2 regions of the Glutamicibacter sp. M10 genome follow, and region 1 is predicted to be linked to the other one. Evidence: predicted binding sites of a transcription regulator. Region 1 holds the regulator's gene; the other holds the start of a gene.
The links. The regulator HrcA, encoded in region 1, represses chaperone genes, less so after heat shock. The targets are predictions, from matches to a motif close to TTNGCACTCGNNNNNNNCGAGTGCNAA.

Region 1 (9,070 bases):
CTTGCCGGTACCGGCTGGACCAATACCAAAGGTGATGGTCGAGTCTTCAATGGCATCGACATAGCTTTTCTGATTGACCGTTTTTGGTCGAATGGCTCGGCCGCGTCCGGAAAGAATCTTTAGGCCTAACACATCGGTAGGTGCATCGGGATTGCCAGCGCCGAGCATCTTGATGATCTGCTCAATGGTTTCGGCGCTCATACGTGAGCCACGCGTAGCCAGCGAACGAGCTTCTTCTGTTACTCGTTGAGCTTTGCGGACTTGCTGAGGATCACCAACCAGAACCAGAGTCTGGCCATTGGGGCGGAAACCAACCTGAGGATAAGCACCAGAGAGAATTCGCAAGAGCTCATCATTTGGTCCCAAAGTGGCGATCATGAGTTCAGCTGTTTCAAAACTGATGGTCAGCGATGCGGAATCGATTTCCGCTTGCGTCTTATTCTGTTCAACCTGCATGCAGTGCTTGCTGCCCCTTTTGTGAGCTTGGCGGTGGTGCTACTTTGTCCTTGGTACCATTCTATCCAGTCATCAAGAATTCGGGTGAAAATTCAGGTCTCAGCGTAAGTGTGAGACCTGAAAGTACCCTTGAATGAATCTATTCGGAGCAGGTCGCGAAGATATAGATTTGGTTACGGATTAGTAGGGAGGGTACTTTTTGGGTCGTTTTGGACAAATCTTATGGCAAGCTATGACAGCGGCTCCAAAATGTTTTGGTGCCCCATAGACAATATTCTCTTCTGGATTGGTACGTAGTGCAGTCAAAGTTCACGCAGAAGATTCCACGCCGGATCGGCATTCTTGGAATCACTGCAGCTCTCGTCGTCGCCGCTGGTTGCGGTCTGGCGAATCGTGAGAGTTCTTTTGAGATGCCTGCCAGTGCGAGCTCGGACTCACTGAATCTGCCGGTATCTACCGACGCCAGTGAACAGATGGACGTACTGACTCGTTTACCGGTCTACTGGTTAGAAAATACAAAGTCCGGCGTGTTCTTGTACCGCGAGTACATGGATGACACTCGGCATAACGAGCCGATCGGTGATGCGATCTGGACCTTGCTCTCGGCCGATCCCGCTGGTCCCCACCGATACACCCTGATGAAGCCCTCAGATGAGGTCGGTGTATCGATCAGCAATACCAATGTCATCACCTTAGATTTGCCGGCGAAGGTCTTCAACGCCCACCTGGACGAGGGTTTGTCTGAACGCTCCATCCAGCAGTTGGTCTTTACCGCAACGGCGGCCGCGGCCAGCTCCGGACTCCTCGTAGGAGAAACACCGGCGACGGTGAAAATCCTTGTTGATGGCAAGCCGAACGCCAACGTTTTTGGTGGACATCGCCTCAAAGACGTTTATGAACGCAATGCCAAATTCATGGCACCAATCTGGGTGATCGACCCACAGTTCGGCACCAGTCTGGAAGACGAAAAGGTCACGATCAACGGTCGCACCACAAAGTTTGATATCGGTACGTTCTATTCGCTTCAGAAAAAGGACGCCGACTCAAAGCTCACCGTGATCACTGCGCAAAAGCAGGTCATCGCCGGAAAGATCCAAAAGGATGGGTCATTTAGTATTGTTGAACGGCTTTCGGCTGGCTCTTACAAACTCAATTTCTGGGGCATGGAATCCGGTTCGGACGACAAAGTTGGCGAAGTGTCCAGCGAATTCACCGTCAAGTAGGACCGAACCATCTTTGGCTTGAAATAACTTGACCTAGCAAAAAATTATCGCGAGTACCTGTTGGTACTCGCGATAATTTTTTGACCTAGATTTCGCCGAGTAAATGCCGAATAAGCACCAACGCTGCCGGCCCAGCTGTGGAGGCACGAAGTACGTGCTGCCCCAGCAAAGCCGCGTGGGCCCCAGCTTTCACGAAGGCCTGCAACTCGGTGTCCGAGATGCCACCTTCTGGCCCGACAATCATCAGCACCTTTTGGCCTGGCTGCGCAGTTTCCTGCCACTTGGACACATGAACTGCTACCGACTGCTCCGCCTGTTCGTGCAAAACCAACACGAGAGCACCAGCGCTGGTTTCAACAGCGATATTCTTAGCCAGCTCCTTAGAGCTAACCAGCGACAAGACCTCAGGCTCGAAGGCGCGCCGTGATTGCTTCTGTGCCGAACGGACCTGGGCTTGCCACTTAGCTAAGGCCTTCTCGGCCTTTGCCGCATTCCACCGCACGATGGATCGATCAGCTTGCCACGGGCGAACCGCCAGCACACCAAGCTCCACGGCCGATTCAACGGCCTGCAAGTCACGATCCCCCTTGGACAGAGCCTGCACCAGGGTCACCGGGTGATCGCTGGTGGCCTCTTGAGATCTGCTGACTACCGTAGCGCTGAGGAAATCTTTACCCGTGGTCTGGACTTCTACGCTTAAGCGCAGACCGCGCCCGTCAAGCAGGTCCAGCTGTTCACCGGCGGTGACCCTCTTGACGGTCACCGCATGGTGGGCTTCGGGTCCGGTGAGTTCCAAAGTGTCACCGGGCACCGCGTTTTGTGCCAGATCAGCGTCGATGACAAAGCTGTGGTTGCTCATCTTTAGCGCTGGTTCAGCTTGTCACGCAGACGCGAGAACATGCCGCCGGAGTGCTCAACACGTCCTGCGCTCATTTCCTCACCGCGCAGCTTTGCCAGCTGTTCGAGCAAGTCGCGCTGGGCAGCGTCAAGCTTGGTTGGCGTTTCTACCTGCAGGTGGACGATGATATCGCCGCGCTTGCCACCGCGTAGACGAGGAACACCAAGACCTGGAAGGGTGATGGTGTCGCCGTCTTGTGCACCGGAGTCAACATTGATCGGCTGTTCGCCATCAAAGGTTTCCAGCTTCAGTTCTGAACCGAGTGCTGCCGCGGTCATTGGCATGGTGATCTTGGCGTGAAGATCACTCTGTGCTCGCTCGAAGATCTTGTGGCGTCGTACATCGATCTCAACAAACAGGTTGCCGTTCGGGCCACCGCCCGGGCCAGCTTCACCCTGTCCACGCAGCTGGATACGAGTTCCCGAATCCACGCCGGCAGGAACGTTCAGCGACTTCGAAACGTGTTCGCGAACGCGACCTTCGCCGTTGCACTCCAAGCAAGGGTCCGGGATGGTGGTACCGAAGCCGCGGCAAGCAGCACAGGTTTCCACCGTCATCATTTGGCCCAGGAAGGAACGCACTGGGCGCTGAACCTGACCGGCACCATGGCAGATGTCGCAGGTGACCGGGCTGGTTCCCTCGCGGGTGCAAGAGCCGTTGCAGGTCTTGCAGGTGACCGCGGTTTCCATCTCCAACGGGTACACGGTGCCCTTGACCGCATCTTCCAGATCGATGGTGATGGTGATCAGTGCGTCTCGGCCTGGCTGGGTGCGCGATGCTGGGCCTTGGGCCTGTCCGCCACCGAAGAACTGTTCAAAGATGTCGCCGAATCCGCCGAAGCCCTGTCCGCCGCCACCACCAAAGCCTGGGTGGCCATTACCGTTTTCATCTCCGGTCGAATCGTAGTTCGAACGCTTGGTCTGGTCAGAAAGGACCTCGTAGGCGTGCGTCACAGCTTTAAACTGCTCGGAGGCATCCGCGCTTGGGTTCACGTCCGGGTGTAGCTTACGTGCCAGCTTGCGGTAGGCACTCTTGATTTCCTGCGGGGTCGCGTCCTTGGCAACGCCCAAGGTCTCGTAATGCGAGCTCACGTTGTTCGCCGTGTCCTTTCCTAAAAATGCAAAATTCAAAAAATGCTGGGTGTGATACCAGCGTTGTTAGTTCGCCAAAATCTTCGACAGGTAACGGGCTACAGCCCGCACCGAGGCCATCGAGGTCGGATAGTTCATTCTGGTTGGGCCGAGCACTCCAAGCTTGTTGCGCACGTCCGAACCATAAGTAGTAGCAATAACCGCGGCCTCAGAGAGCTGACCATAGTGGTGTTCGGTGCCGATGGCTACGGCCAGACCACGAGAATCGGCTTCTAGCTCAGAGAACAATTTAAGTAACACTACTTGTTCCTCCAGCGCTTCAAGCACTGGGGTGATGCTCAGCGGGAAGTCGCCTTCCACTCGGGCCAGATTTGCCGTTCCCGACATGATGATGCGTTGAGTATTGGCAGCTTGAGCCATTTCCTCCAACGCAAGCAAAACGCTGTCCACCAATGGATCCGACTGTTGCTGGGCGCTAAGCCCTGCACGGGTTAGTTTTCCACGCAACTCTGCCAGTTGCACACCCTCGAAGCTGTTCAATAACCACAGCTTCAAATCGGCCAGTTCAGTCTCCGAGTACACTCGCGACACAGCCAGCATTCGCTGATCCACGGTCCCATTGGACGCGATCATGACCATCAATACCTGAGCACTGCCCAAGGCAACTAGTTCAAGATTTTTCAGCGAAGCCATGTCGTAGTGCGGCACCTGGATCATCGCGACCTGGTTAGTTAACCGGGCCAATAACCGAACGGTGCTCTTGAGCATCTCGTCGAGGTCATTGGAACTATCGAGGATCTTGTTGATCGCATCGCGTTCAGCCCGAGAGAGCGGTTTAAGTTCGCCGATCTCGTCCACAAAACGCCGGTAGCCCTTTTCGGTGGGGATGCGTCCCGAAGAGGTATGCGGGGCAGCAATCAGCCCCTCCTCTTCCAGCAACGCCATGTCATTTCTGATGGTCGCTGCGCTGACGCCGAGGTTGTGCCGGTCGAGCAGCGCCTTGGAGCCAACTGGCTCCCGGGATTGGACGTAGTCTTCTACGATTGCTCGCAGAACATCCAAACGCCTTAGCTCACTCACCACAGCACCTCCTAACAATCCCCATGTGAAGGGTTTGGCACTCTAACCTGTCAAGTGCCAAGTCTAATACGTTCAACGGTTGCTAGCATTGGTTTTTGAGCGTATTCGATCACAGCGAAAGGCCGTACGTGGCAAATTACTCCTGGGGACCGCAAGATCTGAGTGCACCAGCACCCAAAAACTCCGCCAGGTCCCCATTGAACTGGGCATGATTCTCGAAGATGTCTCTTCCGGCTGGGTGGGTGAAGTCATACGCACCGAAAAATCTGGTGGCATGCGAATCATTGTTTTGGAGGACCGCCACGGCAAGTCTCGCTCATTCCAAGCAGGGTTTGGCTTTTTCCTTGAGGGCGAACCCGTGGAGATGATTGACCCGGTAGCAAAAGTGGCCGCACCTAAAAACCTGGTTTCCGCTTCTGGCTCCCGAGCCGTGTCCGGGCTCAAGGCAAGAGCGGCTCGTGCCAGTCGGATTTGGGTTGAAGGTAAACACGATGCGGAACTGGTTGAAAAGGTTTGGGGCCACGACTTACGTGTTGAAGGCATCGTTGTTGAGCCTCTGCATGGTGTGGACGATCTAGCCGGTGCGATCCGTGACTTCGCCCCATCCCCCGAACGTCGCCTTGGTATCCTCGTGGATCACCTCGTGGCCGGTTCCAAAGAGTCCCACATTGTGGCGGAAGCGCTAAAAGTTCCCGGCGCAGCAAATAACGTTTTGATTCTCGGCCACCCCTACATCGATGTGTGGCAAGCGATCAAACCCGCCACGTTGGGGATCAAAGCGTGGCCGGTGATCCCGAAGGGTACCGATTGGAAGACCGGTATCCTCAAGGCCTTCGGCTGGCCTCACGAAACTGCCGAGGACATCGGCATTGGTTGGCAGCGGATCTTGTCGACGGTTTCACACTATGGGCAGCTAGAGCCTCAACTGTTGGGCAGGATTGAAGAACTAATCGATTTCCTCACCACCGAAGATTACGGTTACCTTACAAATAACTAACAGTTGGATTAGCACGTCGTAAACTCCCAGCCTGCGGCGCAGACCCGGCTATGATTGGTATGACCAACAACCCCACAGCAAGGAACAATAGTGACTTCACGCCAGACGCAGTCTTCGGATGACTCCCGCTTTGAGGGCTCTCAAACTTCTGCGCAGCCATTGACTCCCACTGAGGATCGTCTGTGGTCAACGATGGCTCACTTCGGCGCAGTTCTTGGCTGCATCCCGGCTGCTATTATCTTCGCTGTGTTCCGGGATCGTGGTGCGTTTACCGCTCAGGAATCCAAGGAAGCATTCAACTTCACCTTGCCGCTGACCGTTCTGGCTATCGTGTTAAACGTGCTGACCATCGTGCCGATTGTTGGCTGGTTCTTCTCTGTACTGGCCGTAGCGCTTTGGGTATTCATGACGGTTTCGGGTGCCCTTGCGGGAATCCAAGCCAACAAGGGCAACCCTTACCGTTACAAGTACAACTTGCGCTTGATGAAGTAGAACTTTGCAGATTTAGAAATCGAGAAGTTCGCGCACTACGAGGTCGGCTAATAGCCGGCCTCTTTGCGTTAACACCAAAGTTCCGCCAAAGGCAGCCTTAGGATCGATCAGTGAGTCCGCGATCAAGCCAGCAATCTTTTTGCGGCCAACTTCATCTAGATCGCTGATCTGCATACCGGAACTCAGGCGCGTCAGCAGCATGGTGCGTTCTAGCTGAACTGCATCGGCATCAGGGTACTCTCGACCGTGGCCTGGAGAGATCCCGGCATCCATGCGCTGCTGATAGGCCGCAGGATGCTTCACGTTCCACCAACGCAGACCGCCAACATGGGAGTGAGCGCCAGGGCCTGCTCCCCACCAGTCACCGCCCGTCCAATAGGCGATGTTGTGCTGGCATGCATTGGCTGGCGTTTTAGCCCAGTTACTGACCTCGTACCAAGAGAAACCGGCGGCCGCGAACATGTCATCGGCCATTTGGTACTTCTCTGCGTGGTCATCGTCGTCAATATTAGGTACTTGCCCGCGACGAATCTGCGCCGCAAGTTTGGTTCCTTCTTCGATGATCAGCGCATAAGCCGAAATATGATCTGGCTCGTAGCTCAGTGCTGCCTCGATGCTGGTGCGCCAATCCTCCAAGGACTCCCCGGAGTTCCATAGATCAGATCAACACTCACATCTAGACCGGCTTCACGAGCCCAAGCAACAGCTTGAGGCACACGCTTTGGGTCGTGGGTGCGTTCAAGGACCTTGAGTACATGAGGAACTGCGGACTGCATGCCGAAGGACACGCGGGTGAAGCCGCCGTCGGCAAGCTCCTGCAGGCTTTCACGCGTCACCGAGTCTGGGTTAGCTTCGGTGGTGACTTCTGCGCCCGGCTTCAGACCAAAATCGTTGCGGATCTGTGCGAGTACCGAAACCAAATCGCTCGCTGGCAACAAGGTTGGTGTGCCGCCGCCAAAAAATACTGTTTCGATCTCGCGGTGAGGCTGGCCGGAACGGTCCATCACTTCACGAGCAAAACTGATTTCTTTGCCCACGGTCGCAGCGTAGGTTGCTTGGCTAGAGCCAGAACCGAGTTCGGTGGCGGTATAGGTATTAAAGTCGCAGTATCCGCAACGAACCGTGCAAAACGGAATGTGCACGTAAAGGACATGGTCCGCTCCTGCGCCCCATGAGCACATGAGGCGGGGAGCAGACCATCGGCCGGAGCCGGATCGCCGTCAGGTAAAACTGAAGGCATTTACTTCTTTTTCGGTTCGTCGGTGGACAAAGCGGCGATGAAGGCTTCCTGTGGAACTTCCACACGGCCAACCATCTTCATACGCTTCTTGCCTTCCTTCTGCTTTTCGAGCAGCTTGCGCTTACGGCTGATGTCGCCGCCGTAGCACTTGGCCAGAACGTCCTTACGAATAGCGCGGATGCTCTCACGGGCAATAATGCGCGAACCGATTGCGGCCTGGATCGGTACTTCGAACTGCTGGCGAGGAATGAGCTCACGCAACTTTGAAGTCATCATGGTGCCGTACGCGTAGGCCTTGTCGCGGTGCGTAATAGCGGAGAATGCATCCACCTGATCGCCCTGCAACAAGATATCGACCTTCACCAGATCGGCGACCTGCTCTCCGTCAGCCTTCCAGTCCAGTGACGCGTAGCCACGGGTCTTGGACTTGAGCTGGTCGAAGAAGTCGAACACGATTTCTGCCAGGGGCAGGTGGTAGCGCATTTCAACGCGGTCTTCAGAAAGGTAGTCCATACCGCGCATGGTGCCACGGCGAGACTGGCACAGTTCCATAACTGAACCAATAAACTCGCTGGGTGCCAAAATAGTCGCTGCGACCATCGGCTCACGGACTTCCAAGATCTTTCCATCAGGGAATTCCGAAGGGTTGGTCACGGTGATCAGCTGCTTGTCATCGCCCATGACCTCGTACACCACGTTGGGTGCGGTGGAGATCAGGTCCAGATTGAATTCATTTTCAAGTCGCTGGCGGGTGATTTCCAAGTGCAGCAGGCCCAAGAAGCCGACGCGGAAGCCGAAGCCCAGCGCGACGGAGGTCTCTGGCTCGTAGGTCAGCGCAGCATCGTTGAGCTGCAACTTATCTAGTGCGTCGCGCAGTACCGGGTAATCGGTACCGTCCATTGGGTACAGGCCCGAGAAAACCATTGGCTTGGCTTCGTCATAACCGCCGAGGGAAGTCGCGGCCGGCTTGTGGAAGTTGGTGACGGTATCGCCAACCTTGGACAAGCGAACGTCCTTCACGCCGGTGATCAGATAACCTACTTCACCAACGCCCAGACCCTTGGTTGGCTCGGGATTTGGTGAAGAAACACCAATCTCCAACAGCTCGTGGGTGGTGCCGGTGGACATCATCTGGATTTTCTCGCGAGGAGAAAGGTTGCCATCAACCACTCGGACGTAAGTAACCACGCCACGATAGGTGTCATAAACGGAATCGAAAATCATGGCACGAGCTGGAGCATTTGCATCGCCCACAGGAGGTGGAAGCTGCTTGATCACTTCGTCAAGCAATGCCTCGACACCTTCGCCGGTCTTGCCAGAAACCTTCAGTACGTCCTCTGGCTCGCAACCAATGAGGTTGGCCAGTTCGGCAGCGTACTTTTCAGGCTGCGCGTTAGGTAGATCGATCTTGTTGAGCACCGGAATGATCGCCAAGTCGCCTTCGATGGCCAGGTACAAGTTCGCCAGCGTCTGGGCTTCGATACCCTGAGCTGCGTCAACAAGCAGGATGGCACCTTCGCAGGCAGCCAAGGAGCGCGAAACTTCATAAGTGAAGTCAACGTGCCCTGGAGTGTCGATCATGTTCAGCGCGTA
Region 2 (10,513 bases), 1.1 Mb from region 1:
TAGCTGGCACCAGCGACTTTGACGTGGTGATCGGCAACCCGCCGTACGTCAGATACCAACTGCACCGCGGAGTAGACCGCCAGCGTTCCAGAGCTGCGGCCAAAGAAGCCGGAGTGGAACTGAACGAACTGGCCAGCATCTGGGCGGCCTTTGTGGTTCATGCAACCAGCTTCTTGGCTCAGGGTGGCCGGATGGCGTTTGTGTTGCCTGCTGAGCTGATGTTTGTGAACTATGCCGGGTCAGTGCGCCAGATGTTGCTCGAACGTTTTGCCAACGTACATTTGGTGGTTTTTGAGCAGCGCCTTTTTGCTGACGCGCAAGAAGAAGTAGTGCTGCTGCTGGCCGAGGGGTATCAGCAAGGACCCACAGCTCACTTCAACCTGCATCAATTCCGCAACGCTGAAGACCTGGCGCAGTTGGGCGCCGGAACCCAGCATGCCCCGGTACAAAAAGCGGAGCGCTGGACCGGCTCATTGGTGGGCATCGAAGCCCAATCAATCCTTTCCTCCGCTTTGGCCCACGGGCATTTGTCCACGCTCAAGGCGTGGGGCGAAACCTCACTGGGAGCGGTAACCGGCAATAACAAATGGTTTACCCTGAGCCGTGAACGAGTCCAAGAACTAGGTTTGGCTGAGCAGGATTTGATTCGTATCTCCCCACCAGGTTCCAGGCACTTACGTGGCCTAGAACTTGACGAGGCGATGTGGCAGCGCTTGGGCGAACACGGTTCGGCAACCTATCTCTTTAGGCCGGCAGCTAACCCGAGCACCGCTGGTGAAAGCTTTATCGCCAGTGGTGAATTGGAGGCGGTGGACCAAGCTTACAAATGCCGGGTGCGCTCGCCGTGGTGGCGGGTTCCAGTGCTTTCGGTTCCTGACCTGTTCATGACGTACATGAATGCTGATACACCACGGCTGACAACCAACCAAGCCGGAGTGCACCACATCAACTCAATCCACGGCGTATACCTCGGCGCCGATGTGCGTGAGTTGGGCCGTGAGCTCTTGCCGTTGGCATCGCTAAATACACTGACCATGTTGGGTGCAGAAATCATCGGGCGTTCCTACGGTGGTGGCATTTTGAAGGTTGAACCGCGAGAAGCCGACGTGCTTCCGGTTCCTTCAATCACCATGGTGCAGGCCCACACACACGAATTGCGATCCATCAAAGATACGGTTCGCCAGCTGCTGGCCCAAGGCCACAAACAAGAAGCAACAGACCTGGTTGACCGGATCGTGCTAGGAAGCATGCTTGAGCTGGATAAGGACGCAGTTCAAGCGCTGCGTGCCGCAAGGCAGAACATGCTGGAGCGACGCAAGGCAAGAAGCAAAGCGGTGAAGGGATAAACGTGGCTAATCCGACGGTCGAAAAGACCCTGGCATTTGCGGAGTTTGATACAACGCTGATGTCGGCGGCAAAAGATTCACCGTGGTTGAATAACGGGGCAGTCACCGAAGAATTCAACCCGTCCTACGCTGTACTTGAAAAGCTTTTGAGCATTCCTGTACGGACCAAAGCGGTAACCCGTTCGGGCCGCTTCGCCCAAGGCGTTGACGCCTGGTTGGCGCATGAATTACGTCGCGCCGGATTTGACGCGGACCTCGTCTGGCCGCGGCCCGAAGCACCACGAGTCCTCTCCAGCGATATCTTGGACCTACTTCGCAAGCTGCCTGAACGCCTAGCCGATGAAGTCCACGAATCGATCATGAACGGCAAAGCCGGAAGTACCGACGCGAGAATTTTAGGTCGCGCCTATATGAAGCAGACCGACGTGGTGATGACCCATTGGTCCACCGGACCGGAACTGCTGCTGAGCACCAAGGCCATGACCTCCTCCTTCGGCAAGAACCTATCTAACCGGTATGAGGAAGCCTATGGTGACGCTGCGAATCTACGGGCCCGTTATCCGTTGGCGGCTGTAGGGTTCTTCTTTGTGCAACGGGCAACCATCCTCGAAAGTGAACCGGCAGCTTTCCGTCGAACCGTGGATATGATTCGAAAGCTGCGCGACTTTGGCGACGGCTTTGGGTACACCGCCACCGGCTTGTTGCTGGTGGACTGGGACGATGAGGCACAAGACCCCGAAGTTCGTTGTGTGCACCCGGCGGTGCCCCAAGACATTGCAGCACCACAGTTCCTGAACGCCATGGTGGACGCGGTACTCAAAGTTACACCCATCGACCTGCATGAAGCAGCTCGCGCTCGCCGAGCGGGTGAAGTGGCTCCGCTGCCAGGGCACGAATGGGTGGATGAGCAACAAGACGCACTGTTCTAGGCCTCGGGGTGTAGCTGAGAATACGTGCCTCACGCTCGGCGGCCTGAGGCAAAGAGTCCACCCACCCGCGCGCAGCTTGCGTTGCCCGGTAGATGAATTTCAGTCGGCCGTCTTGCTCAAAACTACGCTCGCGTTCCCATAAGTCGGAACGCTCATAAAAGGCCCACGAAGCCGGGTTCTGCGCATCGATGACACTGATGGGCGTTTTCCCAGAACGCACCGCAAATTCAAGACGCAGGTTGGTGACATGCTGGCGAATTCCTCTGCGACGGTATTCGGGCCGCACTGCCATACAGCCGAGCTCTACCGCGTCCATGACCTCGGTGGGAGCCAGGATCGAGTCGTGAACTAACCCTGCAGCGATCAAGGTGCCTTGATCGCGCACGGTAACCAGTAGTTCCAGACGATCAAATTTCTGTTGCCAGCGCTGGTCAATGACCGGGTACAGCAGTGCCAGCTCGGCGAGTTGCGCCGAATCGAGGCGCAACGGTGACAAAGAGAAGTTCAGATTTTCAAACACTGGGTGTGGTCCTAGAAGAAAAGAACGAACGAAAAGAAGGCTTTGGCTCAGCGGTCAGTAACCGCTGTGCCGATTCGTTGGCCTTGATAGGACCGATGCCGGTGGCTTCCGGCAACTTCCTTGTAGGGTCCAGTTTGCGCTCGATGAGCTAGGAAAATTATGCGGTCTGAACTGTGCCGTTCACAAGTGCTTTTTGGTACTTTTTTGGTGAAGAGAAAAGAAACGATCTGATGAGTGTTTTTGCTGTGCTTCGTAGCTTGTGATTGGCGCCCGGAGTTGGTGCGCGATTTGGTGCAGGGGTATGAAAAGGCTAAGATCGTTGAGGTGCTTGACCCCGTGGTCAGAGCGCAATATGGATCTTTAGCTCAGTTGGTTAGAGCGTTCGCCTCACACGCGAAAGGTCGCTGGTTCGAGTCCAGTAAGATCCACGAAAAAAGCCACCGGTGACGGTGGCTTTTTTGCTGTTCTAGCAGTTGGTGGCGAGGCCCGGGATTAGGCGCTCAGTAATTCATGAACCCGTGGTTTTACTTCTTGGCCCAGGAGCTTGATGCTGTGCATCATCGTTTCATGCGGCAAGGTGCCGGCGGAGTACTTAATGTCTGCGCGCGAGAGTCCCAGAAGTTTTGTTGCCGAGGCGATCTTTGCGGCCACGGTTTCTCCGCTTCCGGCCATCATGGCACCACGTGGGCCCATCGCTGCCTGGAGGGTCATCTTGCTTGCCGGTGGCCATCCGCGCTCGGAGCCCAAGCGGTTCATGGTGCGCTGGTAATGCGGCCAGAGTGTTTCAAGTGCTTCTTCATCACTGTCGGCAACAAGTCCGTGGAAATGTGCCGCCACTGGTTGCTCGCTATGGCCGTATTCCTTTAGCGCACGATGGTACAGATCAACCAGCCCGGTAAATGCCGCAGGCTGTCCACCGATGATTGCCAAGAATAGCGGTAGGCCATGGCGTGCGGCTCGAACCACCGATTGTGGAGAGCCACCCACACCAACCCAGGTAGTCAGAGGCTTATCTTCCAACAGTGGGTAGACCTGAGTATTGCGCAGAGCGGCGCGATGTTGGCCATGCCAAACCACTGGGTTGCCGTGGCGCAATTTGGCCATGAGATCCAGCTTCTCTTCGAAGAGCTTCTCGTAGTCGTCGAGGTTCAGCCCAAACAGTGGGAAGGATTCAACAAAGGAACCGCGTCCGGCAATGAGCTCGCTGCGTGAATTGGAAATGGCATCAAGGGTGGCAAAACGTTCATAAACTCTGACCGGGTCATCGCTGGAAAGTACGGTCACCGCGGTTCCTAGCTTGATCCGTTCGGTGGTGCTGGCCAGTGCGGCCAGGACGATTTCTGGTGAGGAAACCGCGTAGTCGTCACGGTGGTGTTCGCCAACGCCGAAGAAGTCTAGGTTGGCGGCCTCAGCTGCTTGTCCTTCAGCAATGACATTGCGGATGACCTGTGCGTGGCTGAGCAGGTTGCCTTCGGCGTCCTGAGTAATGTCACCAAAAGTTTCGACGCCGATCTCCGGCAAGAGCAGGTTGTCGCTCATGAGTACCTTTCAAATTGCATGCAAACACATCTAAGTTCATTGTCTCTCAACCACCGCGCGACCGGGGATATTCCGCAGCTAAAAAACAGTGCAAAATGTGTTCGGCGCTACCTAGTGATTTATGCCCGTTCGGCACAACTTATTGCCCATCGGTTGTATCGTAAATTGCATGGGAAATCTTAGGCTGAGGGGCAAGATTAGTGGCGCATCGATCTGACGAAGAGCACGGCGTACCGTCAGGGCAGATGGGTGATGATCCAGCGCCATCGGCGACTGCGTTGCCACGGATATCCACCAGTGAAATCAACCTGGGATTCCACCCGGATGAGCCTATCGAAGAACAGCCCACCGCTTCTGAACTACCGCTAAATACGGCGGTTAGTGCCAGCGTTTCGGCAGCTGCCGCTTCAGATATTGAGTGGCGCACCGGTCAGGTGCACACTACCGACGACGGCATTACCTTGATGCCTACCCGTGCCAACCCTGTGGCACGTCGGTTGCTGGCTAAAATGTGGATTTCGGACACACCTCCAACTCAGGCGCTGAACATTGTTGAACGCCTGCAGGGTACGCCCTATGCCAATCCAAAGGTCAACGACCAGCAGGATGCCTCTTCTCGGCGCACCATGGAGTTTGCACTGGACCTCGGGGAGACCCTGATTCGTTATGGTGCCGGTGCCTTGGAAGTGGAGACCAGCATCATCGCGGTCACCGCTGCCCTGGGCCTGAGCCACCTAGACGTTGACATCACCAACCAGTCGCTGCATCTGAACTACAGCCCACCAGACGCCGAAAGTTACTCGGTGCTGCGCGTAGTACGTTCATATACGTCCAATTATGCAGGCTTGGTCTTGGTCCACGACCTGGTCTCGGACATCATTGCTGGCGGCGTATCGCGTAGTGCCTCGGCCAAAAGGCTGAAGGAAATTACCCGTCGCCCAAAACCGTTCCCACGCTGGATCGTGGCTGGCGGACGCGCGCTGTTCGCGGCAGCATTTGTGCTTTTTATCGGCGGCTCGTGGGCTGGCGCGTTGGTGGCTATCGTGTCATCGAGTGTGGTCACCCAGATCGGTCGTTATGGCTCGCGTTGGCGGGTTCCGGAGTTCTTCACCATCGCAACCTCAACCATGGTGATTACCGGAATCGCGTTGATCGGGTATCAGCTTCATGCGCCGTTGGACCCCGCGCTCGTGGTCTCAGGAGGCATCCTGCTCTTGCTTCCTTCCGGACGGTTTGTCTCGGCACTGCAAGATGCCATCAATGGGTTCCCGGTGACCGCTGTAGGGCGATTGTTCTCAGCAAGTTTGACCTACGGCGCGATTCTTAGCGGAATTGCTGCGGCGTTGGTTGTTTCGGATCTGCTCGGCGGCGAAGAGGTTGACGTACACCAAATTGTCACCACCGAGTATCCGGCCTGGTTATTGCTGCTGCTCGTTGCGGTGGCCATTGTGGCCGGTGCAATTTCTGAACAGAGCGCTGTGCGTTTGCTTTTGCCGACTGCCGGTATTGCTATCGGCGGTTATCTGGTCCAGATGTTGGCTGAGAGCATGGGGCTTGGAGATCGTGCGGTTCCAGCACTCGTGGCCACGGTGGTCGGCTTTGCTGCACGTTTTGCCGCGGACAAGCTGCGTACTCCGCAGCTAGTTCTTGCGGCCCCAGCGGTAATGTTCCTGCTTCCAGGTCTGATGATTTTCCGTGCCATGTACGGCATCGTGATCAACGTTGATGACATGTCCACCGGCCTGGTTGAAATGTTCAACGCCATGGCCATCATGCTTTCCATCGCCGGAGGCGTCGTCTTTGGCGAAACGCTATGTCGCCCACTGACTTCGAACGCTCGTCGTGAGCGTCGGCGAATCCGTCGACGCTAAGCTACCGGCAACGACCAATTAATCGGCTTCTGTCCCTGAAGGGATAGGAGCCGATTGGTTTCTGAAAACGGTTTTGAGCCAAAGAATCCTCGCGAGGCGGACAACGGTGAGGGATGGGCGCTACGCAGTTGGGGAACGTTGGATAGCGACGGGGAGAGCTTCTGCGCGTGGTTGCCCCACAGAATTGCCACCGGAGGATTCGCTCGTTCGTTCAGGGCTGCCAAGATCGCCTCAATAACCGGAGCCCAACCGAATTTCTGGTGCGCCCCGGCCTGGCCTGCGGACACTGACAGGACCTGATTTAGCAGCAGTACGCCCTGGGACTGCCAGGCGCTTAGGTCCGGATGAGCGACCGGAGCGATACCAAGATCAGCCTGAAGTTCCTTATAGATGTTGCCCAGCGAACGGGGCAATGGGCGGACCGGCTTATTGGCTGCGAAGGCCAGACCATTGGGGTGCCCCGGTGTGGGGTACGGATCTTGGCCAATAATCAGGACTTTGACTTCGGCCAATGGCAATGCCAGTGCGCGAAACATCACCTTAGGCTCGGGCAGGATCACTTCGCCCTGAGCGGAGCGTTCGGCCAATTTGATGGCTAGATCACGAAGAATATTGTCCGTAGCCGATAGCGGTACTACCCAATCAGTGGCGATGAAACCCTGATCTGACATGGATTGAGCTCCGTGGAAAAAGGGAAATCACCCGGGGCATACACCGCAGCCTGCGGGGGCAGTGGAGCGTCAAAAAGGGCTTGTTGCATTTCATCCATAGGTGCAATTGTGCCGTTTTTCTGGCGTGCCTGTGCCCGGCCACACGGCGATAGGCATGCTGATTGGTTAGAATATCGGTGGTATGTCTACCAACGGTGGAGTACAAGCATGGCCGAGACACATAAAAACTGAGCTGAGGACCGAGGTGAGAACGCATGGCAGAGAACGAGTTATTGGCAGATTTTGTAATGAATCCAGACTCGGAACTTGATGAGCGTTCACAACAGATCCTGAGCTTGGAAAAGTTGTGGTGGAAGTATGCGGGAGCCAAGGAACAAGCGATCACCAAGCAGTTTTCTATGTCTCCAACCAACTACTATCAGCTGCTGAACCAGCTGATAGAAACGGATGCGGCCATGGCCTACGACCCGATGCTGGTAAAGCGACTACGCAGAACACGTTCAACAAAACGTCGTGTGGGCGGTAAGGTCGGCTCGGGGAGATAACCCAGCCTGCCGTGACCAGTTAGACCTCGAGCAAGGACAAGAATGACCAACTACCCGCGTGACGAATTTGATCGCGTACCGGAGTTCAACACCCGTGTGGGTTCACACCACGCACACGGATGGGCGCAGTCTGCTACCTCAAAGTCGACCGGTGGCAAGTTGCTGTGGGTAGTGTTGGCTGCCGTGATCGTGCTGATCATCGGTGCTGCGTCCTTTGTCTTTGCTCCGCAACTCAAGGACAGCATCGCCGGAGCCGGTGGAAGCGAAAGCACTTCGCCCACCGATGAAAATGAATCGCAGGAGCCAAGCGCCAGCGAATCCGCTTCTGAGTCCAGCACCATTGATGACGCAGATGTCCTGTTTGATCAACGCATCGGTGTTTACAACGCCGCCAGTGTTGCTGGGGTAGCCAGTGCTGGCAAAGAAGCCGTGACTGAAGCCGGCTTCACCAACATCGTGACCGACAACTGGAACAAGCCTGCCGAGACTTCGACGGTTTATTACATGTCAGAGGCCGAACGGATCACCGCAGAAAAAGCGGCCGAAGCCCTAAATATTGACGATGTTTTGCAGACCGAGAACGTCCCTAATCGAGTCACTGTGGTCATAGGATCCGATGACCCGCTGGAACTGAACAAATAATTCAGTAACAATTCAATTCGCTCAGAGCCGATCGGCTTGCACTCGCCATGCGAGAGTGCCAATATTTGTATTAGCACTCTTGCGTTGCGACTGCTAACGCCGGTCGGCTTTTGCGTTCCTATTGGAATTTTGAAGCCGCGGTCTAGCCAAGTACGGGCAGGGTGCTGAGAATACCTCAGATAGCGAGAGCTGAAACGGTCGCTGGCCAGATGCCGCACCGGAGAACTCGTCCGTCGCGGGCGCTGTCTGTCGGTTGCATTTTCGCAAAATCGTCCCGAAAGGACCGAAAGCCACTATGGCCAAGATGATTGCATTTGACGAGGAAGCACGCCGCGGACTCGAGCGCGGACTGAACACCCTCGCTGACGCGGTAAAGGTAACCCTCGGCCCACGCGGCCGCAACGTCGTATTGGAAAAGAAGTGGGGCGCCCCTACTATCACCAACGACGGTGTGTCCATCGCTAAGGAAATCGATCTCGAAGATCCTTACGAGAAGATCGGCGCAGAGCTGGTCAAGGAAGTTGCCAAGAAGACTGACGATGTTGCCGGTGACGGTACCACCACCGCAACCGTACTTGCTCAGGCACTGGTCAAGGAAGGTCTGCGCAACGTTGCTGCAGGCGCTGACCCAATCGCACTGCGCCGCGGTATCGACAAGGCTGTAGAAGCCGTCACCGCTGAGCTGTTTGCTGCTGCTAAGAAGATCGAGTCCAAGGAGCAGATCGCTGCTACCGCTTCGATCTCCGCAGGCGACACCGAAATCGGTGGCCTGATCGCTGAAGCTCTCGACAAGGTCGGCGAGCAGGGCGTTATCACCGTTGAAGAATCCAACACCTTCGGCCTGGAGCTGGAGTTGGCAGAGGGTATGCGCTTTGACAAGGGCTACATCTCGGCTTACTTCGTCACCGACACCGAGCGTCAGGAGACCGTTCTTGAGGATCCATACATCCTCATCGTGAACTCCAAGATCTCCTCGGTTAAGGACATGGTGACCCTGCTGGAGAAGGTCATGCAGTCGAACAAGTCGCTGCTGATCATCGCCGAAGACGTTGAAGGCGAAGCGCTGGCTACCCTGATCTTGAACAAGATCCGTGGCCTGTTCAAGTCTGTTGCTGTTAAGGCTCCAGGCTTCGGTGACCGCCGCAAGGCAATGCTCACCGACATCGCACTGCTTACCGGTGGCCAGGTTGTTTCCGAAGAAATCGGCCTGTCCCTAGATAACGTAGGCCTCGAAGTTCTAGGTACCGCCCGCAAGGTCGTTATCACCAAGGACGAGACCACCATTGTTGAAGGTGGCGGCGAAGCCGACGCAATCGAAGGCCGCAAGGCTCAGATCGCAGCCGAGATCAAGAACACCGACTCGGACTACGACCGCGAGAAGCTGCAGGAGCGCCACGCAAAGCTCTCCGGCGGTGTTGCTGTGCTGAAGGCCGGCGCTGCAACCGAGGTTGAGCTCAAGGAGCGCAAGCACCGCATCGAAGACGCCGTGCGTAACGCAAAGGCAGCCGTTGAAGAAGGCATCGTCGCCGGTGGTGGCGTTGCATTGATTCAGGCTGGTGCTGCTGCATTCGCCAAGCTTGAGCTGGAAGGCGACGAAGCAACCGGCGCGAACATCGTTCGTGTTGGCATCGAAGCTCCACTGAAGCAGATTGCACTGAACGCTGGCATGGAGCCAGGCGTTGTCGCCGACAAGGTCAAGGGCCTGCCTGCTGGCCACGGCCTGAACGCTGCAACCGGTCAGTACGTGAACCTGCTTGAAGCTGGCGTCAACGACCCAGTGAAGGTAACCCGTTCGGCACTGCAGAACGCTGCTTCTATCGCTGGCCTGTTCCTCACCACCGAAGCTGTTGTTGCAGAGAAGCCAGCACCTGCTGGCTCTGCCCCAGCTGGTGGCGATGACATGGGTGGCATGGGCGGAATGGGCGGCTTCTAATAAGCCCCCTGCTGCAGATGTAGCGCATTAACTAAGCTGATGGCCTGGTACCCACAAGGTACCAGGCCATCAGTTTCTTAACCAGCGCAAAACAAGTGCTAGAGCCAGGTGTGGAGCAAATTCAATTCCCGGTTCAGGTTGGCACGAGCAGCTAATTCCCAAAGTTCGCGTCCGTCTTGCGTACCGTAGATTGAAGCCTTGGACACCAGGGCCGAGAGAATCTTGATGCGCCCGGCAGCCAGCACGCTTTGTGGCAGGTGCGCATATTCTTGATAGATCGCCTGAGCATAGCGTTCATAGGCCGGCTGGGGCCGGGCCAAAACTTCTAGATCTGCGTCGCACAGAATCCGTCCCAGGACGTTAGACTCAGCAGGATCATGGCTAGCGGTGAGCATCACCAGTTCGCTGATTCGGGCAACCGAGGCGGATGAGAGTATGCCCTCCAAGAGTTCACGGGCGAGCACCGCAGACTTAAATTCATCTTCGCTTGTGCCGTCGTAGACCGCATCGTGGAACC

Region 2: a site for HrcA is predicted at 8,134-8,160, ahead of groL (chaperonin GroEL). Genes of this name have one in related genera too.

The regions. Positions count from the first base shown of each region.
Region 1 is NZ_CP104918.1:2,360,192-2,369,261, reverse strand. It holds gene N6V40_RS11665 (PhoH family protein) at 1-456, opposite strand, end outside; gene N6V40_RS11660 (GerMN domain-containing protein) at 753-1,679, shown strand; gene N6V40_RS11655 (16S rRNA (uracil(1498)-N(3))-methyltransferase) at 1,765-2,538, opposite strand; gene dnaJ (molecular chaperone DnaJ) at 2,541-3,668, opposite strand; gene hrcA (heat-inducible transcriptional repressor HrcA) at 3,735-4,748, opposite strand; partial or broken gene N6V40_RS11640 (DUF3097 domain-containing protein) at 4,877-5,745, shown strand; gene N6V40_RS11635 (DUF4870 domain-containing protein) at 5,836-6,237, shown strand; partial or broken gene hemW (radical SAM family heme chaperone HemW) at 6,250-7,477, opposite strand; gene lepA (translation elongation factor 4) at 7,478-9,070, opposite strand, start outside.
Region 2 is NZ_CP104918.1:3,504,746-3,515,258, reverse strand. It holds gene N6V40_RS16995 (N-6 DNA methylase) at 1-3, shown strand, start outside; gene N6V40_RS16990 (Eco57I restriction-modification methylase domain-containing protein) at 24-1,346, shown strand; gene N6V40_RS16985 (hypothetical protein) at 1,349-2,275, shown strand; gene N6V40_RS16980 (GNAT family N-acetyltransferase) at 2,169-2,795, opposite strand; tRNA gene N6V40_RS16975 (tRNA-Val) at 3,150-3,223, shown strand; gene N6V40_RS16970 (LLM class flavin-dependent oxidoreductase) at 3,288-4,334, opposite strand; gene N6V40_RS16965 (threonine/serine exporter family protein) at 4,535-6,205, shown strand; gene N6V40_RS16960 (uracil-DNA glycosylase) at 6,202-6,876, opposite strand; gene N6V40_RS16955 (DUF3263 domain-containing protein) at 7,131-7,421, shown strand; gene N6V40_RS16950 (LytR C-terminal domain-containing protein) at 7,464-8,063, shown strand; gene groL (chaperonin GroEL) at 8,359-9,996, shown strand; gene N6V40_RS16940 (DUF4031 domain-containing protein) at 10,095-10,513, opposite strand, start outside.